DNA from 3 places in the Sinomonas halotolerans genome. Region 2 is predicted to be linked to each of the others. Evidence: riboswitches for the same ligand, from Rfam matches in the RefSeq annotation. Region 2 holds a riboswitch; each other region holds the start of a gene.
The links. A riboswitch is a leader RNA that binds a small molecule or an ion and turns the genes downstream of it on or off. The one in region 2 is predicted to bind S-adenosylmethionine.

Region 1 (9,912 bases), on a different contig from region 2:
TCGCCGGCGCGGTCGCGGCGGGCGCAGAGTGGCTCATGGTCTCCAACGCGAGGTATCCGGCGATCGACCCCGGCAGGGACGCCGTGTTCTCGCCGACGGTGATGCGGGGGATGCTGCGCGGGGACCTGGGCTTCCGAGGCATCATCATCTCGGACGACATCTGCGACGCCGCTCAGCTCGCACCGGTCCCTCCGGAGCGGCGGGGCGCCGACTTCCTCGCCGCTGGCGGCACGATGGCCCTGTGCACGAACAGCGTCCTCGCGCCGCGCGTCTGGCAGGGGATCGTGGACCGCGCCCGCGCCGACCGGGCGTTCGCGCGGACCGTGGACGACGCCGCCCTCCGCGTCCTCGAGGCCAAGGAGCGCGCCGGCCTGCTCCGCGAGGCGCCGGAATAATCCCCGGGGCGAGGGCGCTATACTGGATGTTCCGGGTCGCCGAGAGGGGATCCGGGCAGTTTGACAACTGAAGAGGGGATGATCGGTTTCGACGATGTAGGTCGCGACAGGTGAAGCGGGCCGAGGATGCAGAGTCATCTCGTCAACGCTCTCTGCAAACCAATAAGTGCCAACTCTAAGCGCACTGACTTCGCTCTCGCTGCCTAAGTAGCGAGCAAGTCCGTCAGCCCGGGACTGCTGTCGACCCGGATCCTGGCGTCATCTAGACGGCCACTGCTGCCAGCCCTCGTCATCGGGGCTGGTGGGACTCTTCGATGACTGGGCCCGGGTCAGCCACTTGCGTGCATGATGGCTGGGGCCGAGAAATCCCGAAGCACGCTGCGCCCGGAGAAGCCCTGGCAAAACCGCATCGGACGGGGGTTCAATTCCCCCCATCTCCACTCTTGTGAAGGGACATCCTTCACGGATGAGTCGCGACATCCCAGAACACCCCCGGTCTTCGGACCGGGGGTGTTCTGCGTTCGGGCCGCCGCCGCGCCCACTACTGCCCGAGCGTGCACCCGGCGTGGGGCCGGCCGCTCTCGACCCAGAGGGAGTCGGCCACCTCGTCCGCGACGTCGAAGTCCCGCTCCGCGCCGCCCTCGCGGATCCGCACCACGAGCGGCCCGCCGAAGGGCTTGCGCCGCACGACGACGACGTCGGAGTCGAGCGCGATGTGCTCGGTGGCGAGGTAGCGCAGGAGGTCCGGGTTGTCGTCGCTGATGCGGGTGATGCGGCCCTCGTGGCCGGCGTCGAGCTCGCTGAGGCGGTGCGCGTCGGGGCGTTCCACGGCGCCGGACGCGCTCGGGATCGGGTCCCCGTGCGGGTCCCGCCCGGGGTGGCCCAGTTTGGCGGCCAGCCGTTCGACGAAGAGGTCGGAGACCGCGTGCTCGAGGTGCTCCGCCTCGTCGTGCACCTCGTCCCAGCGGTACCCGAGCTCGTTGACCAGGAACGTCTCGAGGAGCCGGTGCCGGCGGACCATGCGCAGGGCCAGCTCGCGGCCGGCGTCGGTGAGCCGCACGGCGCCGTAGGGCTGGTGGTCCACGAGGCCCTGGTCCTTGAGCTTGCGCACCATCTCGGAGACGGAGGAGTTGGCGACGCCGAGGCGTGCGGCCAGCTGCGAGGACGTGATGGGCTTGTCCTGCCACTCCGTGAAGGAGTAGATGACCTTCACGTAGTCCTCGGTGGACGATGATGGCGCGCTCTTCACCCCACCAGCCTACCCAAGCGGGGGCAGTGCACGGGGACGCGTCTGGCCCCTTCCCGCGTCAGCGGGCGGCAGCCCGCCACGCCTGCGTGAGGTAGGGCAGCGCGAGGGACTCGCCGGGTGCGTGCCCGAGGTGCTCGTAGAGGTACCAGGCGAGGTTGTCCTCGACCCGTGCCCGGTGGTGGGCGTCGGCGCGGAGGTAGTAGCTGCGGGACTGCGCGAGCTCCACGATTCCTTCCGGCGTGGTCCGGTCCTCCCAGGGGAACAGGGCGGACTCCCAGCCCGTGAGCTCAGGCCCGGTGGGCGGGCGGTACCCGGGCCTGTGGACGTCCCCGGCGTGCATGATCCGGGTCAGGCGGTGCACCCACGGGACGGAGGTGTCGAGCTGGTTCCAGACCAGGCCGGCGCGGCCGCCCGTGCGCAGCAGCCGGGCCGCCTCGCGCGTCGCGGCGGCATGGTCGAACCAGTGCCACGCCTGCGCGGCGACCACGAGGTCCGCGCAGCCGTCGGGCAGTCCCGTGGCCTCGGCGGGCGCCACGACGCAGCGCACCGCGGGGTGGCTGCGCGAGAGCTGGGCGAGCATGTCCGCCGAGGGGTCCACGGCCGTGACCTCGAGCCCGCGCTCGAGGAGGAGTGCGGCGAACTTCCCCGTGCCGGCGCCGAAGTCGACCGCAGTCCGCGCCCCGGCCGGGATGAGCCATTCCGCGGACTCCGGCGGGTAGCCCGGACGGACCCTCTCGTAGTGCTCGCCGCCGGCCTCGAACGCCCGGGCGAGCTCCCGGCGTCGTGCGTCATGCAGCTTCGGACCGCCGCGTCCCATGGCACCTCCCGTTCGTCCCAGCCCTCCACTCTACGCGGACACGCGGCGGCGGGACGCGGGCTGCGGGGCCTCAGGCCTCTGCGGTGCCTCAGACGTCTGCCGCGCAGGGCGCGGCGCCAGCGGTGCCCGGGGTGTTGGGAGCCCACGCGGGGAAAGGCCGGGGATCGTGCGCGGGGACCCAGCGGCCCGCGTCCACGCGGTAGTCCCCGCCCAGCCCGCCGGACACGAGCGCCTCGACACCGGCCACGAGCCGCCTGACGTCCTCGAGCCTCGAGCCGACGCCGAAGCTCGCCCGCAGCGAACCCGAGGGCAGCCCCAGCCGCCGCAGCACCGGATGCGCGCAGAACCGCCCGTCCCGCACGCCGACCCCGTGCTCGGCCGAGAGGTAGGCGGCGGCCAGGCCCGCGTCGTGCCCGGCAACGGAGAAGTTGACGACGCCGATCGTCCCTCCGCCGGTGACGTCGCCCGGGGCGCCTCCCGCATGGTCCGCGAACAGCGTGTGGACCTTGACGCCGTCGACCGCCGTGAGGCCGGCGATGAGCGCCGAGCGCAGCTGCAGCTCGTGGAGGTCCCACGCCGTGGGGTTGAGCCCGGCGAGGACCTGGGCGGCCTTGGCAAGGGTCGCCGCGCCGAGCACGTTCGGTGAGCCGGCCTCGTGCCTCGCGGGCCCGGTGGCCCATGTCGCGGAGTCGAGCCGCACGTCCTTCACGGCACCCCCGCCGGCGAGGTACGGCGCGCCGGCGTCGAGCCAGTCGGGCCTGCCCACGAGCACCCCGGCGCCGAACGGCGCGTACAGCTTGTGGCCCGAGAACGCGAGATAGTCGATGTCCGCCTGCCCCGCGCCATCCCCGGCCATGTCGATGCGGCGGTGCGGCGCGAGCTGCGCGGCGTCCACCGCGATCCGGGCCCCGTGCGCGTGGGCGAGGGCGGCGAGCTCGGCGACAGGCAGCACCTCGCCCGTGACGTTCGAGGCGCCCGTCACCGCGAGCAGGGCCACGGTCCCGTCGGCGAGGGCGAGCCGGACCCGTTCGACGGTCTCCTCGAGCGTGTCGGCCGCGACGACGCTGCGGTGCGGCCGCGCCTGCCAGGGCAGGAGGTTCGCGTGGTGCTCGAGGTCGAGGTAGAGCACCTCTCCCGTGCGGGGGAGGCAGCGGGCGAGGAGGTTGAGCGCGTCGGTGGTGTTGCGGGTGAAGACCACCGCGTCGTCGGCCCGGGCGCCGACGAACGAGCGCACCGTGCTGCGCGCATTCTCGTACAGGCTCGTCGAGACCTGGGACGCATAGCCGGCTCCCCGGTGCACGCTCGCGTAGTAGGGGAGGATCTCGGCCAGATAGTCGGCGACCTCGGCGAGGGCGGGGGCGGAGGCCGCATAGTCGAGGTTCGCGTACCGCACCTCCCCGCCGCCCACGAGCGGCGCGAGCAGCGCGCCTCCGACCACCTCGGCGAGGGGCTCGACGGCGTGCGGGTAGTCGGCGTCGTCGATCCGGGACAGCCGGGACACCGGGGAAACCGGGGAAGGGCCGGGAAGGGTGGGCAGGGCAGTGTCCATGGCAGAGTCCTCGCGTTGGAGGGACCCGTGGGGGTCCGCGCTTGCCGGGTCCGCTCCGGACCGGCCTGGTCGTCACCCGGGGCACCCCACCGCGTCAGGAGGGTTGCCGGCCAGCAAACCGGGGTTTCGCGCTGGCACTCGTGACCTGTTGAAGAGAGTAGGCCACGGACGCGCGGGCGCGCATCCGTGGCCTACGGGGAACGGTCCTCTGTGACGAAATTCGACGTGGCATCCGCCAAGAGGTCCGGCCCCGGAATCAGAGGAGGTCGTCGTAGCCCGGGGTCAGGCGGGAGAGGACCTCGGAGTGGAGAATCCCGTTCGTGGCCACGGCATTGCCTCCCCACGGCCCGTCCTCTCCCTCGAGCGAGGTGAAGCGGCCGCCGGCCTCGGTGACGATCGGCACGAGCGCCGCCATGTCGTAGAGCGCCAGCTCCGGCTCGGTGGCGATGTCGACGGCGCCCTCGGCAAGGAGGCAGTAGGACCAGAAGTCGCCGTACGCGCGCGTGCGCCAGACGTCCTCGGTGAGGCCCAGGAAGCTGTCCAGCGTGCCCCGTTCCTTCCACCCGCTCAGGCTCGAGTAGGACAGGGAAGCGTCCTCGAGGCGCGACACGTTGCTCACGTGCAGCCGCGTCGCGGACGCGAGGGACCGGCCCGTATAGGCGCCGGCGCCCTTGACCGCCCACCACCGGCGGCCCAGCGCCGGGGCGCTGACCACCCCGACCACGACCTCGTCCCCGTCCGCGAGGGCGATGAGCGTGGCCCACACCGGGACGCCGCGCACGAAGTTCTTCGTCCCGTCGATCGGGTCGATGATCCAGCGGCGGGAGCCGTGCCCCGTGGTCCCGAACTCCTCGCCCACCACGGCGTCCCGCGGACGCGAGCGGGAGAGCTGCCCCCGGATGGCCTCCTCCGCGGCCCGGTCGGCGTCGGTGACGGGCGTGAGGTCCGGCTTGGTCTCGACCTTGAGGTCGAGGGCCTTGAACCTCTCCATCGTCTGGGCGTCGACGGAGTCGGCCAGCACGTGTGCGAGGCGGAGGTCGTCGTTGTACGTCTCGGGGGCAGCGATCATGGCACTTACGCTATCGCCTCGCCGCGAACGGCCGGGGGAGGCGCCGCGTCGTGGGCGCCGCGGGTGTGGGCGTGGAGGCGCCGCGTCGTGGGCGCCGCCGCGTTCAGCTGCCGAGGACCTTGGACTCCTGCGCCTCCTCGCGGGGGTCTGCGCCGAGGAGGCGTCGCAGGGAAGCGAGGCGGGCGGGACCGGCGTCGCCCGCCTCGCCGTCCGCGACCCAGGCGTCGAGGCCGCAGCCCACGGCCGCGGCGTCGTGCCGGCATCCGCGCTCGCAGGCCTCGGTGCCGGGTTCGAGGTCCGGGAAGGCGGCGAGGATGCGGTCCGGGTCCACGTGGGCGAGCCCGAACGAGCGGATGCCGGGGGTGTCGATGATCCAGCTGCCCGGCGGCGCGTCGGCGAGCCGCAGGGCGAGCGCAGAGGAGGAGGTGTGCCGCCCGCGCCCGGTGACGGCGTTGACGCCGCCGGTGGCGCGGTCCGCCCCCGTGAGGGCGTTGACCATGGTGGACTTGCCGACCCCGGAGTGGCCCAGGAGCACGGTGACGCGGCCGCCGAGCTCGGCGCGGAGCGTCTCGACCGCTGCGGCGTCGAGCCGTGCGGAGGAGCCGTCGGCGGCGCGGGCATCGATGCTGGCCGCTTCCGCGGCGGCCCCTTGGCCGGTGTCCTCGCCCGGAGCCGCGGGCCCGGCCGTGCGGCTCACGACGACGGTCAGCGGCAGCTGCTCGTAGGTCGCCAGGAGTGGGGCGGGATCCTTGAGGTCCGCCTTGGTCACGAGGAGGAGCGGCTCGATCCCGGCGTCGTACGCGGCGACGAGTGCACGGTCGATGAAGCCCGTGCGCGGTTCGGGGTTGGCGGCCGCGACCACGATCACGAGCTGGTCGGCATTGGCGACGACGACCCGCTCGACCGGGTCCGTGTCGTCCGCGCTGCGCCGCAGGAGGGTGGAGCGCTCCTCGACCCGCACGAGCCGCGCGAGCGTGTCGGGCCCGCCGCTCACGTCCCCCACAAGGCCCACGAAGTCCCCGGGGACCACCGGGGTGCGCCTCAGCTCGCGCGCACGGGCCGCGATGACAAGCCGCTCGTCCGGCGTGTCCTCGGCGACGATCGCCGTGTAGCGGCCGCGGTCCACCGTGACGATGCGCCCGAGCACGGCGTCCTCATGGCTCGGGCGGTCCTTGGTCCTCGGCCGGCTGCCGCGCTTGTTCGGCCGGACGCGGACGTCGCTCTCGTCCCACTCGCGCGGCATGTCAGGCGTTGGCTCCCTCGTGGCCGACTGCGTGCTGCACGTCTGAGGGCTGCCCGGCGTCGCGTTCGACGGCGCTGCTCCCCTGGGCGAGCATGCGGGCCCACATCTGGGGGAACTCCGGCATGGTCTTCGACGTCGTGGCGATGTCGTCCACCTCGACGCCCTCGACGGCGAGTCCCCAGATTGCTCCCGCGGTGGCCATGCGGTGGTCCGCGTAGGAGCGGACGAGGGCCCCGCGCAGCGCGGCAGGGCGGATCACGAGCCCGTCCTCCGTCTCCTCCGCGTCGCCGCCGAGGCGCCGGATCTCGGCGACGAGGGCGGCCAGCCGGTCGGTCTCGTGCCCGCGCAGGTGCGCGATGCCGGTGAGCCGGGAGGGCGAGTCGGCGAGCGCGCACAGCGCCGCGACCGTGGGCGCGAGCTCGCTCGTGTCCGCGAGCTCCGCGCCGGTGATGCGCGCGCCGCCGCGGACGGTGAGCGTGCCGTCCTCGAGCGTCACTTCTGCCCCCAGACGGGGGAGGATCTCGCGCCACGCGTCCCCGACCTGGGTCGTGCCGTCCGGCCAGTTCGGCACCCGGACGGTGCCGCCCGTGGCGAGCGCGGCGGCGAGGAACGGCCCCGCATTGGAGAGGTCCTGCTCGATCCGCACGTCGAAGGCCCGCACAGTGCCGGGCGAGACGATCCAGTGGCCCGGCCTCGAGTCATCCACCTCGACGCCGAGCCCGCGCAGGACCGTCACGGTCATGGCGATATGGTCGAGGCTCGGCACAGGCGGGCCCGAGTGCTCGAGGTGCAGGCCCTCCTCGAAGCGCGCCCCGGCCAGGAGCAGCGCCGAGACGAACTGGCTCGAGCCGGATGCGTCGAGCACCACGTGCCCGCCGCGCACGGAGCCGGTGCCGTGCACGGTGAACGGCAGCGATGCCGGTCGCTCCGCACGTCCCCGGGCGCCGGCGGGGGCGCCGGGGGAGGACAGGCCGACGCCGAGGGAAGCGAGGGCGTCGATCACGGGACCCATGGGACGCACCCGGGCGTGCGGATCGCCGTCGAACGCGATCTCGCCCCGGCACAGCGCGGCGAGCGGCGGCACGAAGCGCATGACCGTGCCGGCGAGTCCGCAGTCCACCGCCGTGCGCCCCACCTCGGAAGGGGTGGGGATGGGTTGGACGAGGAGGTCCGGCCCGTAGTCGCCGTCGCCCTCGGCCTCTGTGATGCGGGCCCCGAGCGCGCGCAGGGCCGCGACCATGAGTGCCGAGTCGCGTGAGTGCAGCGGGGCGCGCAGCCGGCTCGGTCCGTCGGCGAGGGCCGCGAGGATGAGGTAGCGGTTCGTGAGCGACTTCGAGCCGGGGACCGTGACCGTCGCGTCGACCGGGCGCGTGGCGAAGGGGGCAGGCCAGGCAGCGCTCATGCGAGCACGCCGGAAGCCGTCTCGACGGCGTCGCGCGCGGCTGAGCGGACGGCGCGCTCGGCCCGGTGCAGGCTCTTGTCGGCGCGCGCGAGCTGGCGGCGCGAGGCCTTGGCGGTGTCCGCCGCGAGGTGCTGGGCGCGCCATGCGAGGGACGGGCGTCCCGCGGTGTCGACCGAGGCGAGCAGCACGCCTCCGCCGAGGGACAGGTTCTTCAGGAGGGCGGCGCGGCGGGCCGCGCGTCCCTCGGGGGAGCTGATGTCTGCCGTGCGCCACTCTACGAAGGTGTTGAGCGCACTCGTGATGGCGAGGAGCGTGGCAGAGAACCGGGGCGCCTTGCCGAGCGCGTACAGGACACCGGCGCCGAGCTGGGTTGCCCCCACCGCCCGGGCCAGGGTGCGCTCCTCGATGCGGACCGGCAGGGCGTCCGCCGCGCGCCGGAGCACCGGGGAGAGCTGCTCTGCCGTGTCGTCCGCGTTCTTCAGCTTGTCCGCGCCCGCGATGATGAATGACGAGGCAAGGAGCGGTCGGGCGAGGAATCGGACTGCGGACATGTGGCCTCCTGGGCTGTTCGGTGACGTGCTCCGACGGGTCCCAGTCTCGCACCTTTGGGGAATATTTTCCTGCGGCGGCGGTGTTGTGCCGGGCGGAACAGCGAACCGGAATCCAGGAGGTGCGTGTGCTGGTCCTTGACCCTCCCGCCCTCGCCCCGACAGTAGACTGGTCGGCAATGAGCAGCCCCGAGCCCCGCGAGCCAGGATCCGCAGCCGAGTCCTCCGGCGGCGTCGGCGTGTCCGAGACAGCCGAGGCCCCGGCCGCGGGGGTCGGCGAGGAGACCGCGGACGAGCGCCGCGCCCGGTTCGAGCGCGATGCGATGCAGTACGTCGACCAGCTGTACTCGGCGGCGATGCGCATGGCCCGGAATCCGTCCGATGCCGAGGACCTCGTCCAGGAGTCGTACGCGAAGGCCTTCGCGGCCTTCCACCAGTACCGCCCGGGCACCAACCTCAAGGCTTGGCTGTACCGGATCCTCACGAACACGTACATCAACCTCTACCGCAAGCGCCAGCGCGAGCCCCAGCAGGCCGCGACGGACACCGTCGAGGACTGGCAGCTCGCACGGGCCGAATCGCACACGTCCAGCGGCCTGCGCTCGGCGGAGGCGGAGGCCCTCGACAGGCTGCCGGACTCCGACGTGAAGGAGGCGCTCGCCTCGATCCCCGAGGAGTTCCGTCTCGCGGTCTACTTCGCCGACGTGGAGGGGTTCGCGTACAAGGAGATCTCCGAGATCATGAACACTCCGATCGGCACGGTCATGAGCCGGCTGCACCGCGGCCGGAAGATGCTCCGGGACCGGCTCGCGGGCTACGCGGCAGACCGCGGGTTCGCCGGTGCGCGGGCGGCGGTCGCGGCGCAGAACGGCGCGGCGCTGGACGGCGAAGCAGGGGCCGCCGCCCAGACCGGCGCTGTGCACGGCACACAGGGGAATGCGAGCACGACAGCCCAGGAGAACCAACCATGAACGACTGCCAGGGACTGGGCGACTGCGACGACAGCCGCCTCCAGCGGCTCTACGAGTACCTCGACGGGGCGCTCCCGGCCCATGACGTGGCCGAGATCAAGGAGCACCTCGACACGTGCCCTGAGTGCCTCGAGGAGCATGACCTCGAGTGCGTGATCCGCTCTGCGATCAAGCGCAGCTGCCACGAGCAGGCGCCGGAGAAGCTCAAGGACGCGATCCTCGGCAGGATCCACGCCCTGCGCACGGAGGCCTGAGCCCTCGGCGGGGCCTCAGACAGGACCAGGTCCAGAACAGGACCCGCCCCCAGAACAGCAGAAGGCCCCGGACCGAGTGGTCCGGGGCCTGCCGCGTCACAGCTGCGCTCAGGTGTTGGGGCGCTTGCCGTGGTTCGCGCCGCCGCGCTTGCGGTCACGGCGCTTGCGTGCTCGCTTGCTCATAGCTGGCCTCCTTCGACTAGTTGGACTGCTTGGCCGAGAAGGCCGCCCTCAAGTCTCCCATACCGGGGGCGCCGCGCCTAAAAGACCGTCCGGCCGCTGGGGTGCCGGCGGCTGCGGTGCCCGCGCTACTGGGGCTGGGGGAGGCGCAGCCAGGGGAACCAGCCCCTGTGCAGGACGAGCCATGCGATGAGTCCGTACCCTGCCTGTCCCGGGGCACCGGCGTTGGCCGCGA
Region 2 (9,912 bases):
GCTCACTTGACTGCCTTGGACACGAGGCCCGGCTCGAAGAGGGACGCGAGCGCCTCGTCGATCCGGTCCTGGCCGGAGACGTCGCCCGAGGCGACGAAGATCGGCCCGACCTTCTCGAGGACCTTGCGCTGGGCCTCTCCCGGAACTGGGTCGATCGCGAGGCGTGTGCGCTCCTTGAGGACCTTGGCGGCCACCGCGGGCTCGATCCCGGCGGCCTTGGCGAGGATCTCGGTGGTCTCCTCGAGGTTGGACGCAGCCCATCCGCGGGCCTTCTCGTACACGTCCACGACGGCCTGGGCCTGCTCGGGGCGCTCGGCGAGGAAGGACTCGGTCGCGTTGAGGAAGCCGTAGGTGTTGAAGTCGATGTTGCGGAAGAGGAGCTTCGCGCCGTTCTGCTCGGCGGCGGCCATGATCGGGTCGAGGCCCGCCCACGCGTCCACCGAGCCGTTCTCGAGGGCCGTGCGGCCGTCCGCGTGCTGGAGGTTCTGCACCGTCACGTCAGACTGCGCGAGCCCGTTCGCCTCGAGGGCCTGGAGCAGGAAGAAGTACGGGTCCGTGCCCTTGGTCGCGGCGATCTGCTTGCCCTTGAGGTCCGCGACCGACGAGACCGCGGAGCCCTTGGCGACCACGAGGGCGGACCACTCGGGCTGGGAGTAGAGGCTGATCGTCTTGATGGGGGAGCCGTTGGCGCGGGCGAGGAGGGCGGCGGAGCCCGCGGTCGAGCCGACGTCGACCGCGCCGGAGCGGAGCGCCTCGTTGGCCTTGTTGGAGCCCGCGGACTGGACCCAGGTGACCGTCACTCCGGGGAGCGCCTCTTCGAGCCAGCCCTTCTCCTTGATGACCAGGCTCAGCGGGTTGTAGGTGGCCCAGTCGATGTTCAGGGCGCCGTCCTTTCCACCTGCGGCGGTTGCGGCGGCCTCGCCGCCAGCGCCTTCGCCGGCGCACGCGGTCAGGCCGAGGGCGAGGGCGCCGAGGCCGAGGCCGAGGACGGAGCGGCGGGTGGAGGACGGGTTCAGGGCAGGCATGGATGACCTCTTCTACGGAGTTTCGTGGGGGTGGAATGCGCGGGTCCGCCCGCTTCGCGGCGGTGGCCCGGCAGGGAGTCAGTGATGGTGGGTGTCGACGCCGAGCGTCGTCAGGAGGGTGCGGCGCAGACCGACGAGGGCCGCATCGTCGCGGTCGCGCGGACGGGCGCCCGGGACCTCGAGGACGTGCTTGACCCTCGCCCCGGGAATTCCGTGGTCGGAGCCGAGGACCACCACACGGTCGGCGAGTTGGAGGGCCTCGTCCACGTCGTGTGTCACGAGGAGCACCGTGGTCGGCTCGGCCTCGTGGACGCGCAGGAGGAGGTCCTGCATCTTCATCCGGGTGAGTGCGTCGAGTGCGCCGAACGGCTCGTCGAGCAGCAGGACGCCGGGCCTGCGGGCGAGGGCGCGCGCCAGAGAGGCCCGCTGCGCCATTCCGCCGGAGATCTCGGCCGGCCTGTATCCGGCGCAGTGGTCGAGCCCCACGAGGTGGAGGAGCCTCTCGACCGAGGCCTGCCCCTCGCGCCTGTCCGTGGTGCGGGGAAGGCCGAGGGCCACGTTCTCCTGGACGCTGAGCCACGGGGCGAGACGGGGCTCCTGGAAGCCCACAGCGCAGCGCTCCGAGATTCCCGTGCTCGGCGTGCCGTCCACGAGCAGCTCGCCCTCGGCGGGTGTGTCCAGGCCGGCGGCGATGCGAAGGAGGGTCGATTTCCCCGAGCCGCTCGGGCCGAGGAGCGCGACGATCTCGCCGGGGACGAGCGTGAGGTGGACGTCCCGCAGGACCCGTGTGACGGCGTCGTGCGCGCCCTTTTCGGCGCGAGAGCCGCGGCGCGCGGCGAAGGCCTGGCCCACCGCACGGAACTCGAGGGACGCCGCGCGCGTGGTGCCGGCGCGCGGAGCGGAAAGGGTCGCGACAGCGGAAGAACTCATGTGCATCTCCATCGGTCCTGGCTGAAGCACCTGTGGCCCGCGCAAAGGGGCCATGGTTGCTGCGGCGTCATTGAGCCAGATCTCTCGGCCGCTCGGGATGGTTCACCCCACTGTGGCCCACGGTCCGCGGTCAGACCAAACCGATGCGTGCGCGTGCGTAACAATCCGCTCCCGACTCCCGCAACGCTTCGCGGAATGTTTCGCCGATTGTTGCGACGCACTTCGGCGCGGTGGACTCTTCCCTGCCGGGTTTCCTACTCTGGAGTGCAGGATCAAGAGTCCCGGCGCAAAGCTCTGGCTGGCCGGGCGGCAACCCTCTCCCGTAGTGGGGTGCCCCAGATGAGGATCCGGCCGCGGTGGCCATCCGCGGCAAGTACGGCGCCCGCACGTGGGCGTCCGGCTACTGCTGGAGGAGCGCATGACCGTGACATCCCTGGATCTCGTGAGCGGCGCGGAGCTCCGCCGCGCCATGGGGCACTGGGCCACGGGCATCGCTGTCATCACCACAGCGGACGGCGGCACCCGGGCGGGCCTCGTGAGCAACTCGTTCACGTCGATCAGCCTGCACCCGCCGCTCGTCTCGTGGGCGGTGGACAAGAAGTCCACGTCATTCGAGGTGTGGAACCGGACCGACAACTACGCCGTGCACATCCTGTCCGAGTCCCGCCGGGACCTCGTGCAGCGGTTCGTGGCGAAGGGGACGGACAAGTTCGCGGGACTGGCCTGGGAGCCCGGCGTGCTGGGCTCGCCGATCGTTGCCGACGACGTCCCGCGCCTCGAGTGTCGCCTCTGGCAGCGGGTGGACGCGGGGGACCACGTCATCCTCATCGGCGAGGTGGTCAGCGTCTCGGATGCGGACGGCTTCGTCCCCCTGACCAACCACGTGTACTGGGCAAAGTAGCTCTCGCCTTCGGGCTGCGGGCCGCCGGGGCCCGACTCCCCACACCGGAGGGGTCCCGGCGTAGCCTCAAGATGTGCCTTTCGATGTGCTCGCGCCTCTGGGTTCCCGCCTGCGGCTGACGTTCCTCGGCCAGCCCACGGGGGTCCCCGCGTGGGAGACCGCCCTCGAGGACGGCGACGACGCGGGCTTCTTCGCGCCCGACTCCGCCGTCTGGGCCGTCCACGGCCGCATGGCCACGATCCCGGGCGGCATCCGTGCGCTCCTCACCCAGACGCTGCATCCGGGCGTCCTCGCGGGAGTGGTGGAGCACTCCGACTACCGCCGCGACCCGCTTGCGCGCCTCGCGGGCACGATCCGGTGGATCTTCACCGTCACGTACGGCGACATGGCAGCCGCGCGGCGCGCGTGCGCGTGGGTGAGAGGCCGGCATCGGCCCGTCGAGGGCGAGTACGTCTCCGCCCGTGGCGCCTACGAGCACTATTCCGCCAATGACCCCGTGCTCGCCGCGTGGGTGCACCTGGCGTTCACCGACGCGTTCCTGCGCACCTACGAGGCCTTCGTGGGGCCGGTGCCCGGCGGCGCGGACAGGTACGTCGCCGAATGGGCCGTGGCCGGGGAGCTCATGGGAGTCGCCGACCCGCCGCGCTCCGATGCCGCCCTCCGCGCGCGGCTGGAGGCGTACGACGCCGACGGGCAGCTCGGGGGCGGGCCCCGGGTGGAGGAGGTGGTCGCCTTCCTCAGACGCCCGCCGCTGGATCCGATGCTGCGGCCCGGCTACGCCATCCTGTTCAACGCGGTCCTCGAGTCGATGCCCGCGCGGCATCTGGCCCTCCTCGGGCTGCAGCGCCCGCATCTGGGCCCGGTCCCGCTCCCGGTGCGGGCCGCCGCGAAGGCGACGCTCGCCGTCGTCGGCCGGGCCCTGGACCCGATGCTGCCCGCCGAGGCCGCAGCCCGCCGCCGCCTGGCCAGGCTCGGGGCGCTCTGACGCGGGGTCACCTCCCGGGGACGCGGGGTCACCTCCCGAGGACGCGGGGTCAGCTCCCGGGGACGCGGGGTCAGCTCCCGGGGACGCGGGGTCAGCTCCCGGGGACGCGGGGCCAAGGAGTGACCGCGGGCCGCCGGGACGGGGAGAATGGCCCCATGTGGATCGCGTGGATCGAGTTCGACCTCCTGCTCGGGGACGTGCACTCGCTCAAGGAGAAGCGCTCCGTGGTGAGGCCCATCGTCGCCGAGGTGCGCAAGCGGTTCGACGTCTCCGTGGCGGAGGTCGGCGAGATGGACCTGCACCGCAGGGCGCGCATCGGGGCGAGCCTCGTGAGCGCGGACCGTGCCCACGCCGTCGACGTGCTCGATGCGGTGGAACGCCTCGTGGCCGGCCGCCCCGAAGTGGACCTCCTCAGCGCCCGGCGCCGCGAGCTCCACAGCGAGGACTGACCTCGCCGGCCGGCGAGGCCGCTCAGCGGACGAAGAGCGTCACAACGTGCAGCACACTGAGGGCCGCCCCGGCGACCGCCATGGCCGAGACGCGCGCGGCCCTCATCCTCGAGCGCGCGAAGGACCCCCACGCGGACAGGACCGAGAACGCGAGCGGCAGGGCGGCCAGGAGCGCGCCGATCCACGGGACGAGCCCGAGCGTGACGGACATGAGCCCGAACCCGAGCGCGGCGCCGCCGAGCACGGTCGCGAGGCGGGATGCGGGCCTGCGGGGCCGTAGGCCGCGCGGCTCGGCGGTGGACCGGCCGGCGTCGGGGACGGGCCGGGGCTGCGGAGCGGACGACGACGGGATCCCCGGTCCGCGCACGAGCTCGCCCCCGCGCGGCGCGCCAGTGCCACCCGGCGGGACGCCGTCAGGCCAGTAGGCGCTCGGGTCCCGGTACGGGTTCCGCCGCGGGGCCGGTCCTGGGGTGCTCACCGTTCGATTATCGCCGGATCCGCCGCGCCGTGTCCTCAGGGTTCACCCTGAGCGGACCCTTGGCCTGCCGTGACCCGGCCTGCGAGGGGCCCAGCCGGCTCAGGCCGCTTCGCGGATCCGGATGAGGTTGCCGGCCGGGTCCCGGAAGGCGCAGTCGCGGAAGCCGTACGGCTGGTCGGTGGGCTCCTGGACCACCTCGGCGTCCGCTGCCTGGACCTTCTCGAACGTCCCGTCCAGGTCTGGCGTGGCGAGCAGGATCCACCCGTAGGTGCCCTTGGCCATCATCTCGGAGATGGTGCGGCGCTCGTCCTCGGTGATCCCCGGGTCGACGGCCGGTGGGGCGAGGAGGATCGAGGTGTCCGGCTGCCCGGCCGGGCCGACGGTGATCCAGCGCATGGCGCCCTGGCCCACGTCGCTGCGGACCTCGAATCCGAGCACGTCGCGGTAGAACGCGAGCGACGCCTCGGGGTCGGTGTGGGGGAGGGGTGTGGTGTGGATGGTGATGTCCATGGCCATCACGGTACGGGCACGGGGCCGGGGGGCGCTTCTCGATTCCTGACCGGCCGCGCCACGTGCTTGGCGATGCACGGCAGCATGCCCTCGAACGGGTCTGCGCCCTGCTCGCGGTACATGCTGGGCGGGACGCCCACGAGCTCGGCGAACCGCGTGCTGAACGTGCCGAGCGAGGAGAACCCGACCGCGAAGCACACCTCGGTGACGCTCAGGTCCCCGCGCCGAAGGAGCGCCATGGCGCGCTCGATCCGACGCGTCATGAGGTACTGGTACGGCGATTCGCCGTAGGCCCGGCGGAACTGGCGGCTGAAGTGCCCGGCGGACATGTGCACGCCGCGGGCCAGGGCCTCGACGTCCAGCGGCCGCGCGTACTCGCGGTCCATGCGGTCGCGGGCGCTCCGGAGGAGGGCAAGGTCCCTCAGGCTCGGGGCGGACGACGGCGGCACGCACCTGATGGTGTCAGCCCTGCCGCCGCTGTGTCGAGACGTGCGGTTCCCGCGATGGCTGCGGATTCCTGCTGGCCGCTTACGGACTCGGGGGCCGGCGCGCCCTATGGTTGGTCTGGGTCGAGCAGTGGCCCCGCCGTGAGGCCACGGCATCCGCACCTCTGCCCCGAGAAAGGGAACACCGTGACGGCCACCGTCCACAGGAACACTCAAGCGGCATCCGCCCCCCTGGAGGGGGAGCGCCTCGCGCGGGCCAAGAAGGCCTACACCACACGCTTCGCGGCGCGCAGCATTGCCGCGGCCCCCTCCGGGTACCGGCTTCTCACGGGGCCTTCGACAGTGCCTGCGCCCGGTGACATCGTGCTTGCGAGGGTCGAGTCGATCGGACAGCTCAAACGGCTCGAGAGCCCGGACTCGCGGCGCCAGTTCCTCTTCGAGGGGGATGAGGTGCTCCTCGCCTACGGCCACCGCTACGCAGCGGACAACGTGCTCGCCGAGGTGCCCGGCGATCTGGGCCCGTGCCATCTCGTGGCCGCCGGCGGCATCGCAGGCTCCGTCACTGCGAGCCACGGCGACCTCGCCGGGCCGACTCGGCTGGTGCCCCAGGGCATCGTGGCCGACGCACGGGGGCGCCTGACGCTTTCGCGGTTCGCGCCGCGACAGGTCGACCCAGCGGCCATCGGGCCGGTGGCCCCGCACGTCATCGCAGTGCTCGGCACATCGATGAACGCCGGCAAGTCCACCTCTGCAGCCTGCCTCGTGAAGGGGCTCGCCGCGTCCGGGCTCCGGGTGGCCGCCGGAAAGGCCACGGGCACAGGGGCGGGCGGGGACCCTTGGCTGTTCGCCGACGCGGGGGCCTCCCCGGTCCTGGACTTCACGGACTTCGGCTATCCCAGCACGTTCCGGCTCGCCGCCGAGGAACTCGGCGTGCTGGCCGCCAATGTGGTGAGCGCCCTCGCAGAGTCCGCGCCGGACGTGATCGTGGTGGAGATCGCAGACGGCGTCTACCAGGAGGAGACCCGGCGGCTGCTGGCCGATCCAGTGCTGCACTCCCTCGTGGACTCCGTCATCTTCGCCGCGGCGGACGCGCTGGGCGCTTCAGCAGGGGTGGCCCTCCTGAGGGATGCGGGTCTTCCTCCTGCCGCGGTCTCGGGCGTCGTCACAGCCTCCCCGCTCGCCTCCGCCGAGGCCGCGGGCGTGCTTGACATCCCGGTGATCGGGACCCGGCAGCTGGCCGAGCCCAGGACGGCGCAGCGGTTCCTGGGCCGATCGACGGCGTGAGTCCGACCCGAGGGCAGGAGCCTCGGACCCCGCTTCCGGGCTTCCCCGGGTTCTTCACTGCGGGGCGCAGGGGGCTGCTTGTCGTCCTGATCGGCACGGGGACCGCGATCGCACTGCTCTCCGCCGCGACCGCGTGGCTCGTGTCCCTGCTCTCGAGCACGCCGGATTCCGGGCAGCGTGTGCTGCTGGTCGTCGGCCTTCTCGGTCTCGTCGGTGCGGCGGCTGGGCTGCGGATCCTCGAGCGGGTCCTCGCGGAGAGGCTCGGCCAGAGCTATGTGCACGAGATCCGCCTCGGACTGCTCCGCGGTGCCCTTGCCCCGGGGCGCGGGCCGTCGCTCGGGATCACCGTGGCAAGGACGAGCAATGACCTGAACAGTGTGCGGAACTGGGTGGTCCTGGGCATTGCGGCGGCAGCGTCCGGGCTTCCCCTCGTGCTGGTCCTGACCGCCTCGCTCTGGCTCATGGCCCCGCCGCTCGCCGTGGCGGTGATGGTTCCCCTGCTGGCGGCGACGGCACTCCTGGCGTGGCTGTCCGGGCCGACCCGCGCACGGGCTGGAGCGCTCCGCAAGGCCAGAGGGCGTCTGGCCGGCCAGGTCACTGACACGGTCAATGCGGCGACGGCGATCCGCGCCGGCGCGGGCGAAGACCGCGAGCTGGGCAGGATCGACGCGCTCGGGCGGGACGTTGCGGGCGCTGCGGTCCGCCGCGCGGTCCTCGCAGGCTCGCTCCGGGCCAGTGCAGCCGCCGCAGCCTCGGCCACCGCCGTCTCCGCCGCCGCGACTGGAGCGTTCATGGGGCTCGACCCCGGCCTCATCGCCGCAGCGCTCACCGTGGTCAGCCTCACCGCCACCCCGGTCCACGATCTGGGACGCATTGTCGAGTACCGCCAGAGCTACCTCGCGGCCCGCGCCGCGATCCTCCCCGGCCTCGCCGCAGCACCGGTTCTCCTGCGCAGTGGAACGCCGGACCAGCCCCCAGCCGGGCCGCCCCGAGCCGCTGCCGAGCCCCGCACCAAGGAGCCCGAGGGGATGGGGACGGTGGAGCCCGAGGGGCTGAGGACGGTCGAGTTCGATCTCGGGGGCGTCCGTGCCGCGCCGCTGCGCGCTGTTCCCGGGCAGTGCGTCCACGTCACGGCGGCCGACCATACGGCCATCGACGAGCTGTTCTCAGCCCTTCTGGACGGCCGGGCGGCACCCTTCGTCTGGATCGACGGGATCCGCCTCTCCGAGATGGACGGCCGTCTGCGCCGGCGCTCCCTGGGCTATGCGGCCCGGGCGCTCGCCCTCGAACGGGGACGCCTCGGACGTGCGCTCAGGTACCGAAGGCCTGGGGCGAGCGACGCCGAGGTCGCCGACGCGGTCCATCGCGCGGGCATGGCCCCTGCGGTGGCACGTCTCCCGCGCGGCCTCGGGACGGTGCTGCGGCGCGGCGGCGATCCGCTCGGTGCCCATGAACGGGCCAAGGCGCACCTTGTCCGCGCTGTCCTGGGCACTCCGCCTCTGCTGCTGGTCAACAGGCTCGACGCGGATCTGGACGACGCCGGCAGGGCGGCGCTCCGGCGCGTGCTCGAGGAGCATCCCGGGGTCCAGATTGTCGCGACCGACCGGCCCGAGATCCTCCCCGACAACTTCATCGAATGGCGCCTCGACAACGGGGACGCATTGTCTTGACTAGCGCGGGAGTGTGACCCATGCCATAGTTGGCCGCGGTGAAAGCGCTTCCACAGGAGGTCTCGACGATGCAGCTTCCCTTCCGCCCCCGTCCTTTCCGGGGTGCCCATCCGCCGCAGGACTCCCATCCGGAACCGGATCCCCGCCGGGCCCGAGCACCCCGGCGCGCGGAGGCCCGCCGAGCGGGAGGCGCCATGGCCGCCGTCGTCCTCGCGGCCGGACTCCTCACCCACGGGACGGCCGGAGCGCTCGCCGCCCCGCCGCCGGCCCCGCCGGGACCGGTGGACGCGAGCGGCGCAGAGCACTCGCTGCGCACCGCTGCGGGGGCGGAGAACTACTACTTCGTCATGGCGGACCGGTTCGCGAACGGCACCGCTGCGAACGACACGGGCGGTCTGGCGGCTGACCGCACGGTCTCAGGGTTCGACCCGACCGCGAAGGGCTTCTACCACGGCGGCGACCTCAAGGGGCTGCTCGGGAAGCTCGACTACATCCAGGGCCTCGGGACCTCGGCCATCTGGCTCACACCGAGCTTCAAGAACAAGGCCTACCAGGACAAGGACGGCAGCGCCGGCTACCACGGGTACTGGATCACCGACTTCACCCAGATCGACCCGCACCTGGGCACGAACCAGGACCTCGCCGACCTCATCGGCGCCGCGCACGCGCGGGGGATGAAGGTCTACTTCGACATCATCACCAACCACACTGCGGACGTCGTGGGCTTCGAGGAGGGTGACCGGCCCGCCTACCAGAACAAGACCGCCTTCCCCTACAAGGACGCCGCGGGGAACACGTTCGACGACGCCGCTGTCGCCGGCTCGAGCGCGTTCCCCGCCCTGGATGCGGCGACGTCGTTCCCCTACACGCCGGTGCTGGAGCCGGGCGAGGAGGACCTCAAGGTCCCCGCCTGGCTCAACGATGTGACGGTCTACCACAACCGCGGCGACTCGAGCTTCGCGGGCGAGAGCAGCTACTACGGGGACTTCGTGGGCCTGGACGACCTCTTCACCGAGGACCCGCGCGTGGTGGACGGCATGATCGAGATCTACAAGGCGTGGATCGGTGACTTCGGGGTCGACGGGTTCCGGATCGACACCATGAAGCACGTCAACGACGAGTTCTGGCAGGAGTTCGGGCCGGAGGTGCTCGAGTACGCGCGCTCGGTGGGCAAGGAGGACTTCTTCATGTTCGGCGAGGTCTACGACACCTCGCGGGACTTCACCTCGAAGTA
Region 3 (9,912 bases), on a different contig from region 2:
GGTCTCCCCCGCCGACGCCATGGCCGAGGACGCCGAGCTCGTCCACGGCCAGCTCGCGGACCTCGTCGCGCTGCACGCGGCCGCCTTCAAGGGCTCCGCAATCGTCGGACAGCACGGCGGGCGCACCGCGGCTGTCCTCCCGGCCCTCGCCGCGCGCACCGACACCGCCGCGCTGCGCTCCCTCGGGAGCCTCGTGGCCGCCGACGCGAAGAGGCACTTGGGCGTCACGGCGTTCGTCGCCGTCGGCCGGATCGTCCCGAGCCTCACCGCGCTGCACGCCTCCCTCGCCGAGGCCGAGGCCGTCATGGACTCCCTCCTGCGGGGTGCCGGCGCGCAGGTCGCGGCGATCGACGACGTCGAGACGGACGTCCTCCTGCACGAGGCCGTCTCGGCCTTCGCCACCTCGGGCTTCAGGCACCGGGCCCTCACGGACCTCCTCACCGGGGACCCGGAGCTCGCCGGGACGCTGTCCGGGTACTTCGGGGCGTCGGCGGACGTGGCCGCGTGCGCCCGGGCCATGGGCGTGCACCGCAACACCGTCTACTACCGGGTGGCCAAGGCCGAGCGCCTCACGCGCCTGGACTTCGGCAACCCCGCGCACGCTGCCATCGCCCAGCTCCACCTCGGCCTGTGGTCCCGCGGAGCGCTCAGGGGAGGGGGCTCGTGACGGCCACCGCCGTTCCGCCCCGCCCGCGCAGCACGGCGGACCCCGGACGGCCCGGCCTCGGCGCCCTCCTCGAGGACCTCGTGCGTGCGCACCGGCCCACACGCGCCCTCGGCTCCGTCCCCGGGTCCATCCCGCACCTTGCCGAGGTCGACCACACCCGCTTCGGCATCGCGGTGGCCATGGCCTCGGGGGAGGTCTTCGAGGCCGGGGACGCCGCCGTCCCCTTCTCGGTCCAGAGCATCTCCAAGGTCTTCTCCCTCGCCCTCGCGCTCGGGCACGACGGCGGCAGCGGCCTCTGGTCCCGCGTGCACCGCGAGCCCTCCGGCACGGCCTTCAATTCGCTCGTGCAGCTCGAGGCCGAGCGGGGCATCCCCCGGAACCCCTTCATCAATGCCGGCGCTCTCGTCGTCACGGACCACCTCATCGACGCCGTCGGCGATGCGAGCGGCGAGGTGCTCCGGCTCCTGGCCGCCCCCTCGGGCCGGGGCGCAGTCAACGAGGACGCGTTCGCCGCGGAGCTGGCCCGCAGCGGGCGCAACCTCGCCCTCGCGCACCTCCTCGCGGACCTGGGCAACCTGCGGAACCCGGCGGACGCCGTCGTGCACCACTACGTGCGCCAGTGCTCGGTCGAGATGTCCTGCGCCGATGTCGCCCGGGCGGGGCTGTTCCTCGCGGACGACGGCGTGGGGCCGGGCGGGCGGGTCGTCTCGCCCGCGGTCGCGAAGCGGCTCGGCGCCGTCATGCTCACCTGCGGGATGTACGACGCCGCGGGCGAGTTCGCCTACCGGGTCGGGCTGCCGAGCAAGAGCGGCGTGGGCGGCGGGATCCTCGCGATCGTGCCGGGGGTCTGCGCGGTCTGCGTGTGGAGCCCGCGGCTCGACGCGCACGGGAATTCGATCGCCGGGGCCGCGGCCCTCGCGGAGCTCGCAGAGAGGACCGGCTGGTCCATCTTCTGAGGTCCCTCCCTGCCCATCCGCGTATTGCCAATCGTTACTGCGCTCCCATGGCTGGCCCCGGCGCCCCGTGCTACGTTCGACCGAGAGTAACGAGTGCCAGCGCGGAAGCCCTGACTTGCTGGCCGGCAACCCTCCGTGCGGCGGGGTGCCTCAGGTGAGTACTCGGCATTCGATCGTTCGATAGCAAGCCCGAAGGAGCCCGCCATGACTGACACCGCGACCGCTCAGCCCGGCACGGAGCACACCCCGCTCAACGATCCGGCAGCCCCCTCCACGCCCGGCGAGGAGAAGCTCGCGTACCGGCTCCTGACGGGCCCGGACACGCGCGAGTTCTGTGCCCGCATCTCCCAGGCGCTCTCGGAAGGCTACGTCCTGCATGGCTCCCCCGCCGCCACGTTCAACGGCTCCGAGGTGATCGTGGCGCAGGCCGTGATCCTCCCGCACGCGGTCGCGCGCGCGGACGCCGCCGTGGCCTCCGCGGTCGAGGGCCTCGAGTACGAGGGCGAGGGCCACGCATGAGCTACGCGGGCGACCTCACGCCGGAGCAGGCGTGGCAGCGCCTCAAGGACGGGGCCGTGCTCGTGGACGTGCGCACCGAGGAGGAATGGGCCCACATCGGCATCCCGGACACGCATTCCGTGGACAACGACCCCCTCTTCATCCCGTGGGTGTTCGCCGGCGGGATCCCCAACCCTGACTTCCTCATGGAGCTCCAGCTCCAGGCCCCCGAGCCGGGTTCCACGGACCTCATCTTCCTGTGCCGCTCCGGGGCCCGTTCCGCCGCGGCCGCCGAGGTCGCGGCCAACCTCGGGTTCACCGCCTACAACCTCCTCGAGGGCTTCGAGGGCCACCCCGGCCCGGACGGCCGGAGGACTGTGAACGGGTGGAAGAACCGCGGGCTGCCCACCAATCTGGGCCAGGAGTAGGCACGGGGCCGCAGGCCCCTGAGCAAGACCACGAGCAGGACAGTCAGGATCAAGTGAACTTCAGCATCGACGCCGCCGGCTGGGGGCAGGACACCCAGGCCGTGCGCGGAGGGCTCCTCCGCACCGATTTCCACGAGACCTCCGAGGCGGTGTTCCTCAACTCCGGGTTCGTCTACGAGTCCGCGGAGGCCGCCGAACGCGCCTTCACCGGCGAGGACGAGCGCTTCGTCTACTCCCGGTACGGCAATCCGTCCGTCGCGACCTTCCAGGAGCGGCTGCGCCTCATCGAGGGCGCCGAGGCGTGCTTCGCCACCGCCTCCGGGATGTCCGCCGTGTTCACGGCCCTCGCCGCGCTGCTCGCCGCCGGCGACCGGGTGGTCGCGGCGCGGAGCCTGTTCGGCTCGTGCTTCGTGATCCTAAACGAGATCCTGCCGCGCTGGGGCGTGGAGACCGTGTTCGTCGACGGGCCGGACCTGGACCAGTGGGCCGAGGCGCTCTCGGTCCCTACCACGGCGGTGTTCTTCGAGTCCCCGTCCAACCCGATGCAGGAGATCGTGGACATCCGCGCGGTCGCGGACCTGGCCCATGCGGCGGGTGCGACGGTCGTCGTCGACAATGTCTTCGCCACCCCGCTGCTGCAGAAGAGCCTCGACTTCGGCGCGGACGTGGTCGTGTACTCGGGCACCAAGCACATCGACGGGCAGGGGCGCGTCCTCGGCGGCGCCGTGCTCGGGCCCAAGGAGTTCATCGACGGGCCGGTCAAGCAGCTCATGCGCCACACGGGCCCGGCGCTCTCGGCGTTCAACGCGTGGGTCCTCACGAAGGGCCTCGAGACGATGGGGCTGCGGGTCCGGCACGCATCCGCCTCCGCACTCGCGATCGCGGAATGGCTCGAAGCGCAGCCGGGGATCCGGTGGGTCAAGTATCCGCTCCTGCCCTCGCACCCTCAGTTCGAGCTCGCGCGCAAGCAGATGGGCGCCGGCGGCACGGTGCTCACGTTCGAGCTCGAGGCCCCCGAGGGCCACGGCAAGGACGCCGCGTTCCGCCTGCTCAACGGCCTGCGCGTCATCGACATCTCGAACAACCTCGGCGACTCCAAGTCCCTCATCACCCACCCCGCCACGACCACGCACCGCGCCATGGGGCCGGAGGGCCGGGCCGCGATCGGCCTGGGCGACGGCGTGGTGCGGCTTTCGGTGGGCCTCGAGGACGTGGGCGACCTCATCGCGGACCTGGGACGCGCGCTCCCGGTGGCAGGCTGAGCCAGGTGCACCGCTTCGGGATCACGCTCACCACCCCGCTGCCGCCCGCCGAGGCCTGGGACCGGGTCCTCGACCTGAGGGCCCACGGCCGGGTCGCCCCGCTGACCCGCCTCACCGAGGGCGCCGACGGGGCCCGCGATCTCCGGCCCGGGCACCGGTTCGTGGCGCGCACAGCCGTAGGTCCCGTCGGGTTCGACGATGTCATGACCGTCGCCGAGGTCGCTCCCCCTGCCAGCGGCGCGCCCGGGCGGGCCCGGATCGTGAAGAGCGGGCAGGTGATCCGGGGCGAGGTCCGGCTCACCGTTTCGGCGCACGACGGCGGCTCGTCCGTCCGCTGGGAGCAGGACTTCGCCCTCGGCCGGCTCGGCGGCCCCCTCGGGCGGCTCGCTGCTGCCGCCGCGCGGCTCGCCTACGGACGGGCGCTCCGCGCCCTCCTCCGCTGACCCGTCCCCTCCCCCCCACCCCGTTGCGGGGTCCCGTCCCCTCGATTGCGGGGTCCCGTCCCCTCGATTGCGGGGTCCCGTCCCCTCGATTGCGGGGTCCCGTCCCCTCGATTGAGGGGTCCCGTCCCCGAGGAGGGGCCAACGTCGTGGACGCGGCACGCACGGAATCAATCACGGGGCGGATTGCGGCGACCGGACTTGGTCTCGCTGCGCCGCTTCTTGGCCTCGAGGCGCCTGGCCTGGGAACCGCGCGTCGGGCGAGTCGGCCGGCGGACTGGCCCGGGCGGCAGGAGCGCTTCGGAGAGGAGTGCGACCAGCCGCTCGCGGACTGATTGCCGGTTGCGCAGCTGTGATCGCTCTCCCGACGCCACGAGACTTACTCGTCCTCCGACGAGGCGGCCGGCGAGGGCCTTGAGAACCCGCTCGCGCTGGACATCGGTGAAGGCCGTGCTCGCGCCCGGGTCGAAGAGCAGCTCGACGCGGCTGTCCGTCGTGTTGACGCCCTGGCCTCCGGGACCACTCGAGCGGCTGAACCGCTCTACAAGCTCCGCTGCGGGGATCAGCACGCCTCGCGGCGCTCCGGGCGACGGTGGAAGGCGCAGGTCTCCGCCGGGCTCGTTCATCTTCCCATTCTGACGGGCAGGCCGCTTCTCAAGGTGACCCCGCATCGCTGGGAAATGACCCCGCGTCGCAGGAAGGTGACCCCGGGTCAGGCGCTGGGGTCCCAGCCTCCGTCGTGGGACTGGGTCGCCTCGACCGCGGCGGCCACGACGGCGGCCAGCGCCTCGCCGCCCACGGCCGCCTCACGCTGCTCGCGCTCCCCGGTCCCGCGCGCCATGAGCTGCTCGACCGCCCGGGTGGCGGACGGGAGCTCGCCCGACTCGCGCAGCACCTCGGCGACGTGCGCGAGGAGGTCCCCCACGGCGTCGTGCGCGGGAACCGGGACCTGCTTCACGGGATGGACCAGACCCCCGTTGAGCCCGGACCGGCTGGCCCGCCACGCCGCGAGTCGCAGGAGCGCGGCCGGAGTGCCGAGCGGCGGGCGGCCCTCGGCGGCCTCCCGCGCAGCGGTCTCCACGAGCCCCCGGACGAGCACGGCCAGCAGGGCAGAGTCGGCGGCACGCAGCGGCACGTCCGCCACCCGCACCTCGACGGTGGGGTGGTGCCTGGAGAGCCGGGCGTCGAAGTAGATCATGCCCTCGTCCAGGATGGACCCGGTCTGCACCATGTCCGCCACGAGCCCGTGGTACTGCTCCGGCGTGCCGAACAGCTCCTGCGGCCCCGAGGTGGGCCAGCGGTTCCACGCCTGGGTGCGGAAGCTCGCGTAGCCCGTGTTGGACCCGTGCCAGAACGGCGAGTTGGCGCTCAGCGCCACGAGCACGGGCAGCCACTCGCGGATCCGGTCCAGGACGGCCACGCCCTCGGCGTCGCTCTCCACGGCCACGTGCACGTGGAGCCCGCACGTGAGCTGCTCCTGGGAGGTGATGCGGAAGTCCTCCGCCATGGCCGCGAAGCGCGGTCCCGGGCTCAGGTGCGAGGCGGCGCTCAGCGGGGACGTGGCGAGGGCCGCGATGCGGGCGCCCACCTGCCGGGCGGCGCGGTCCACGCTCGTGCGGGCCCGGTAGAGCTGCCCGAGGAGCTCGGGCTGGGTGAGGGACGGCTCGGTCTGGATCTCCACCTGCTCGAGCTTGAACTCCCGCTCCATGTCCCGCGGGCGGCCCGCCACAGCGAGGACGCGCTCCGCGAGCGGGAGCGGTTCACCGCTTTCGGGGTCCACAATGAGCAGTTCCTCTTCGACCCCGAATGTCCGCATGGCGCCATTCTGCCACCCCCTACTGTGGTGGCATGGACACCGTTCCCTGGCTGCTCGTGGTGGACCTCACGGGGGTCTTCGCCTTCGCCGTGTCCGGCTGCCTCGCGGCCGCGCAGAAGCACTTCGACATCGTGGGGTCCGTGCTGCTGGGCTCCCTCACCGGGATCGGCGGCGGTGTGATCCGGGACGTGATCCTGGGCCGCCTGCCGCTCGCGTTCGCCGAGCCCGTGTACATGGCCCCGCCGGTCCTCGCGGCGGCCGTGGTGTTCTTCCTCATGCCTGCCGTGCAGCGGCTCCGGCGGGTGCTCCTGACGTTCGACGCCGCCGGGCTGGCACTCTTCTGCGTCACCGGCACGCTCACGGCGCTGAGTGTGGGGGTGCACCCGGTCTCGGCCGCCCTGCTGGGCACCACGACCGCGATCGGCGGCGGGGTGCTCCGCGACACCGTGGCGAACGTGCGCCCGCAGCTGTTCAACCGGCATGACATCTACGCGCTCCCCGCCATGGCCGGCGCGGCGGCCGTGGCGCTGCTGTGGTCCGCCGGGGTGTACTCGGCGGGCGCCGGGGCCGCGGTGGTGCTCGGCGTGTTCGTGCTGCGCGTGCTCGCGCTGCGCTTCCGCTGGCGCGTCCCCCTCGCCGCGGCGGGGACCGACCACACCGAGCCCTCCCCTGCGGGGTGAGCGGCCGGCGTCGTGCGCCGGCTGGGTGGCGCGCGCCTCGGCCGGGGGGACGACGCCGGGCACCCGCCCGGGTGCCTCAGCCCGCCGGGGCGGGGGCCGGCTCGTGGTGCGGCTCGGTGACGGAGATGCGACGCCGCGCCGGGACGTGGGCGTGGATCGCCTCGAGGGCCTGGTCCGCGCCCTTGAGGATGGTGAGCGGGACCTCGATGACGTCCCCGGTGAGGCCGATGACGCGCAGCAGCTCGATGGCCGGGTCCGAGGTGTCGTGCTCGAGGCCCACGACGTCGTCCCACGCGAGGGAGCGCGGCGTGGCGCCGTCGGTGATTGCCAGGCCGGCCTTCCCGACCGTGAGGCGGAGCCCGCGGGGAGCGCCGGCCAGCCGCGCGATGAGCTTGGCCGGGTGCGCCTGGCCGCTCACCTCGGGGCCCTGGGCAGGGGCCAGGACGGTGGCGAGGAGGCCCGGCTGGCCCGGCTCGGGCTCGTGCGGGTACGCCGCGCCGGGGACGCCGACGAGCAGGGTCGAGTCCAGCCGGGAGAGGTACGCGGCGATGTCCTGGGGCGTGACGGCGCGGAGGGCCTCGGCCGCCTTCTCGAGGGGCAGGTGCGGGCGCCCGCTCAGGGCGTCCACGGCCGCGGTCTCGAGCTCGGCGGCGAGCCCCTCGGGGTCCTCGAGCTGGTCCAGGGCGTCCTGCACAGCGGCCTCGAGGTCCTCGGCCGCCACGCCGCCGTCGCGGATGCTCCGCAGGACGGCGAGCACGCCCGCCCCCGCCTCGCGGACCGAGGCCGGCGCGGTCCGCACGGTGACTACGCAGAGGCCGGACCCCGGCTGGAGGGCGAGCCCCGCGTCCGTCCCATAGACCACCCCGGCGTCCCGGCGCAGCTCGCGGAAGCACCGCCGCTCGAGCGCCTTGAGCGCCACGCGCGCCACGGCCTCGAGGGCGTCGTCGTCCCCCGGGACCTCGAACGAGAGGACGAGCTCCTCGCCGCCGGAGGGGTACTCGGCGGGCGCGGCGTGGACCACGGGGCCGAACGTCGGCACCGCGCGCCGGGTCCCCGAGGGCAGGGGGAGCGTGAGCCCGGCCGGCGGCTCCCCGGTGAGGACCAGGACGGCGTTCTGGGCCGTGAAGCGCGTGCGCGCCCATTCGTGGACCTCGTCCTCGCCGATGTTCTGCACCATGGGAGCGGGGATGCCCGCGAGCCCCGGCCCCCGCAGCCCATAGCGTGTTCCGAGCGCCTCCCCGATCGACGGGGAGGGCAGGGCGGCCGCGTTCCCCTCGGCGGCGAGGATCCGCTTCTCGTGCTCGATCCGGGCCGCCGGGAGCGTGCCGTCCGCGAGCGCGCTGAGGGAACGGCAGATCGAGGCGAGGTGCGCGGCGACCTTCTCGGGGCTCCCGCCCACATCGAAGCGCGTGGTCTGCACGCCCGTGCTGCCGTCCGTGTCCGGATCCAGGTCCTCCGCCTCGGAGAAGGCGAGATGCTCCACGAGGTGGGAGAGGCCGAGCGTGTGGAACTCCTCGTCCACGGCGCCCACGCGGAACACGAGGCTCGCGCGCAGGCGGCCCGGAGACTCGCGCCAGTGGACCTCGACGCCGTCGACCTCGGTGATGGTGGGGGCAGTGCTCATTGCCGTCTTCCTGCTGGTAGGGGCGGCCGGTGGGAGCCCTCCGGGCCCGCCGCGGACGCGGTGAGACGAATCTAGCGGCCGCGGCAGGCCGCGCCCCGCAGGCGGCCGTGTCAGGTCGGCGGCGAGGCCCGGCCGTGCGCGGGCTGGGCCAGCGTGGCGCACGACGCCGGTCACCCGCCCGGGTCCCTCAGCCCGCCGCCCGTCCTAGTCTGCTGCAGGCGGCGGCTGGGCTGGGCCCGCCTCGTCCGCCGGGTCCGGGGCCGCGGTCTTCGGGTAGACGTCCTCGGGGTTGATGATCCGCTCGTCGAGGGAGGGCGGCTCGAAGAACACCGGGAGCGCCTCCCCCTCGGCGTCGCGGCCAGTTCCACACCGACCCTCCCGGCGATGCGTCCCGGTGCGCGTATTTGCGGAAGTTCCGCAGGAGGTGCCCTCGAGCGGTCCGCTCGGCTGGCCGCGGAGGCGCGCGAGGCTCGTCTCGAGGCCCTGGCCGGTCGAGGACGCGCCCCGGTAGGCCACGTTCATGCGGTACCGGGCGCGGGACGGCTGCCAGAGGTCCTGCGTGAGGAGGAAGATGAGCTCCTGGAGGTCGCCCGCCTCGACCTCTTCAGCCGAGCCCTCGCCGCGCCCGTCGTCCCCGCTGCGCTCCCGGACCGCCACGGGCTCAGCCCATCGAGGCCAGCAGCTCGGCGCATGCACGCTCGCACCGCCGGCATGCCTCGGCGCAGAGGCGGCAGTGCTCGTGGTGGTCGGCGTGCTGCTCGCATTCGACGGCGCACGAGGCACAGGCGATCCGGCAGGCCTCGACGGCGATGCGGACCATGCGCAGGTCCTCGCCGCTGTGGCGGGAGAGGAGGTTGCCGGTGGCCGAGCACACGTCCGCGCAGTCCAGGTCGATGCGGACGCACCGTGCCAGCTCGGCGACCGCATCCTCCGCGAGGCATGCGTCGGCGCAGGCGGTGCATGCCTGAGCGCTCTCGAAGCATGCGCGGATGCAGGCGGCAAGCTTCTCCCGGTCCAGCCCGGGAGTTCCGCCCCTCTCGGGATGGGCCCCGATCATGTCCTCGATCTGATGCGTCATGCTGCAGCTCCTTTGCCGTCCGTCCTTGCCAAGCGGTGCAGGAAGGTCTTACCCCCCCGCGCTGCACGACAACCGGATTTCGCCAACAGGACAGCCCCCGTTCACCCAACTTCCCCACCACCGTCACGCACAGCCATTGCGATGGCTTCTGATGGAAAGTGAGGGATTCTGATGGGAACCGATTTGCCGCTGATCCGCAGGGAGCGGCTGCGCAGCGTCATCGACGCCGCCGGATCGATCTCGGTGCGCGAGGCGATGGACCTGCTCGAGGTCTCCGAGATGACCGTCCGACGGGACCTCGCGCTGCTCGCCGGGGACGGGCAGGTGGAGCTCACGCGAGGCGGGGCGGCGGCGGTGGGGCGGCTGGCCCCTGACGCGGACTTCGCCCAGCGGGTGGACCGCAATGTGGCCCCGAAGCGCCGGCTCGCCCAGCGCGCCCTCGCCGAGGTCGAGGATGACGACG

Region 1: it holds a riboswitch for S-adenosylmethionine, as region 2 does, so the genes downstream of both, ABCQ75_RS03250 (aminotransferase class V-fold PLP-dependent enzyme) here and ABCQ75_RS05345 (ABC transporter ATP-binding protein) in region 2, are expected to answer to the same signal.
Region 3: it holds a riboswitch for S-adenosylmethionine, as region 2 does, so the genes downstream of both, ABCQ75_RS13105 (DUF1737 domain-containing protein) here and ABCQ75_RS05345 (ABC transporter ATP-binding protein) in region 2, are expected to answer to the same signal.

Annotation. Positions count from the first base shown of each region.
Region 1 is NZ_JBDFRB010000002.1:167,290-177,201, forward strand. It holds gene ABCQ75_RS03230 (glycoside hydrolase family 3 N-terminal domain-containing protein) at 1-395, shown strand, start outside; RNA gene ssrA (transfer-messenger RNA) at 470-838, shown strand; gene ABCQ75_RS03240 (metal-dependent transcriptional regulator) at 937-1,644, opposite strand; gene ABCQ75_RS03245 (class I SAM-dependent methyltransferase) at 1,703-2,461, opposite strand; gene ABCQ75_RS03250 (aminotransferase class V-fold PLP-dependent enzyme) at 2,550-4,010, opposite strand; SAM riboswitch class IV at 4,043-4,156, opposite strand; gene hisN (histidinol-phosphatase) at 4,267-5,079, opposite strand; gene rsgA (ribosome small subunit-dependent GTPase A) at 5,183-6,322, opposite strand; gene aroA (3-phosphoshikimate 1-carboxyvinyltransferase) at 6,324-7,724, opposite strand; gene ABCQ75_RS03270 (DoxX family protein) at 7,721-8,275, opposite strand; gene ABCQ75_RS03275 (sigma-70 family RNA polymerase sigma factor) at 8,452-9,243, shown strand; gene rsrA (mycothiol system anti-sigma-R factor) at 9,240-9,497, shown strand; gene ABCQ75_RS16200 (50S ribosomal protein bL37) at 9,606-9,680, opposite strand; gene ABCQ75_RS03285 (GDSL-type esterase/lipase family protein) at 9,806-9,912, opposite strand, start outside.
Region 2 is NZ_JBDFRB010000003.1:259,988-269,899, forward strand. It holds gene ABCQ75_RS05335 (ABC transporter permease) at 1-6, opposite strand, end outside; gene ABCQ75_RS05340 (aliphatic sulfonate ABC transporter substrate-binding protein) at 3-1,025, opposite strand; gene ABCQ75_RS05345 (ABC transporter ATP-binding protein) at 1,104-1,955, opposite strand; SAM riboswitch class I at 1,961-2,059, opposite strand; SAM riboswitch class IV at 2,226-2,337, shown strand; gene ABCQ75_RS05350 (flavin reductase family protein) at 2,374-2,856, shown strand; gene ABCQ75_RS05355 (oxygenase MpaB family protein) at 2,930-3,841, shown strand; gene ABCQ75_RS05360 (DUF503 domain-containing protein) at 3,997-4,290, shown strand; gene ABCQ75_RS05365 (hypothetical protein) at 4,313-4,768, opposite strand; gene ABCQ75_RS05370 (VOC family protein) at 4,868-5,278, opposite strand; gene ABCQ75_RS05375 (helix-turn-helix transcriptional regulator) at 5,284-5,727, opposite strand; gene ABCQ75_RS05380 (DUF1611 domain-containing protein) at 5,911-7,008, shown strand; gene ABCQ75_RS05385 (ABC transporter ATP-binding protein) at 7,005-8,678, shown strand; gene ABCQ75_RS05390 (alpha-amylase family glycosyl hydrolase) at 8,873-9,912, shown strand, end outside.
Region 3 is NZ_JBDFRB010000013.1:30,663-40,574, reverse strand. It holds gene ABCQ75_RS13115 (PucR family transcriptional regulator) at 1-667, shown strand, start outside; gene ABCQ75_RS13110 (glutaminase) at 664-1,623, shown strand; SAM riboswitch class IV at 1,709-1,819, shown strand; gene ABCQ75_RS13105 (DUF1737 domain-containing protein) at 1,828-2,142, shown strand; gene ABCQ75_RS13100 (rhodanese-like domain-containing protein) at 2,139-2,549, shown strand; gene ABCQ75_RS13095 (O-succinylhomoserine sulfhydrylase) at 2,603-3,811, shown strand; gene ABCQ75_RS13090 (SRPBCC family protein) at 3,817-4,254, shown strand; gene arfB (alternative ribosome rescue aminoacyl-tRNA hydrolase ArfB) at 4,422-4,877, opposite strand; gene ABCQ75_RS13080 (glutamate--cysteine ligase) at 4,964-6,067, opposite strand; gene ABCQ75_RS13075 (trimeric intracellular cation channel family protein) at 6,100-6,747, shown strand; gene ABCQ75_RS13070 (M16 family metallopeptidase) at 6,824-8,371, opposite strand; gene ABCQ75_RS13065 (hypothetical protein) at 8,576-9,028, opposite strand; gene ABCQ75_RS13060 (four-helix bundle copper-binding protein) at 9,033-9,449, opposite strand; gene ABCQ75_RS13055 (DeoR/GlpR family DNA-binding transcription regulator) at 9,621-9,912, shown strand, end outside.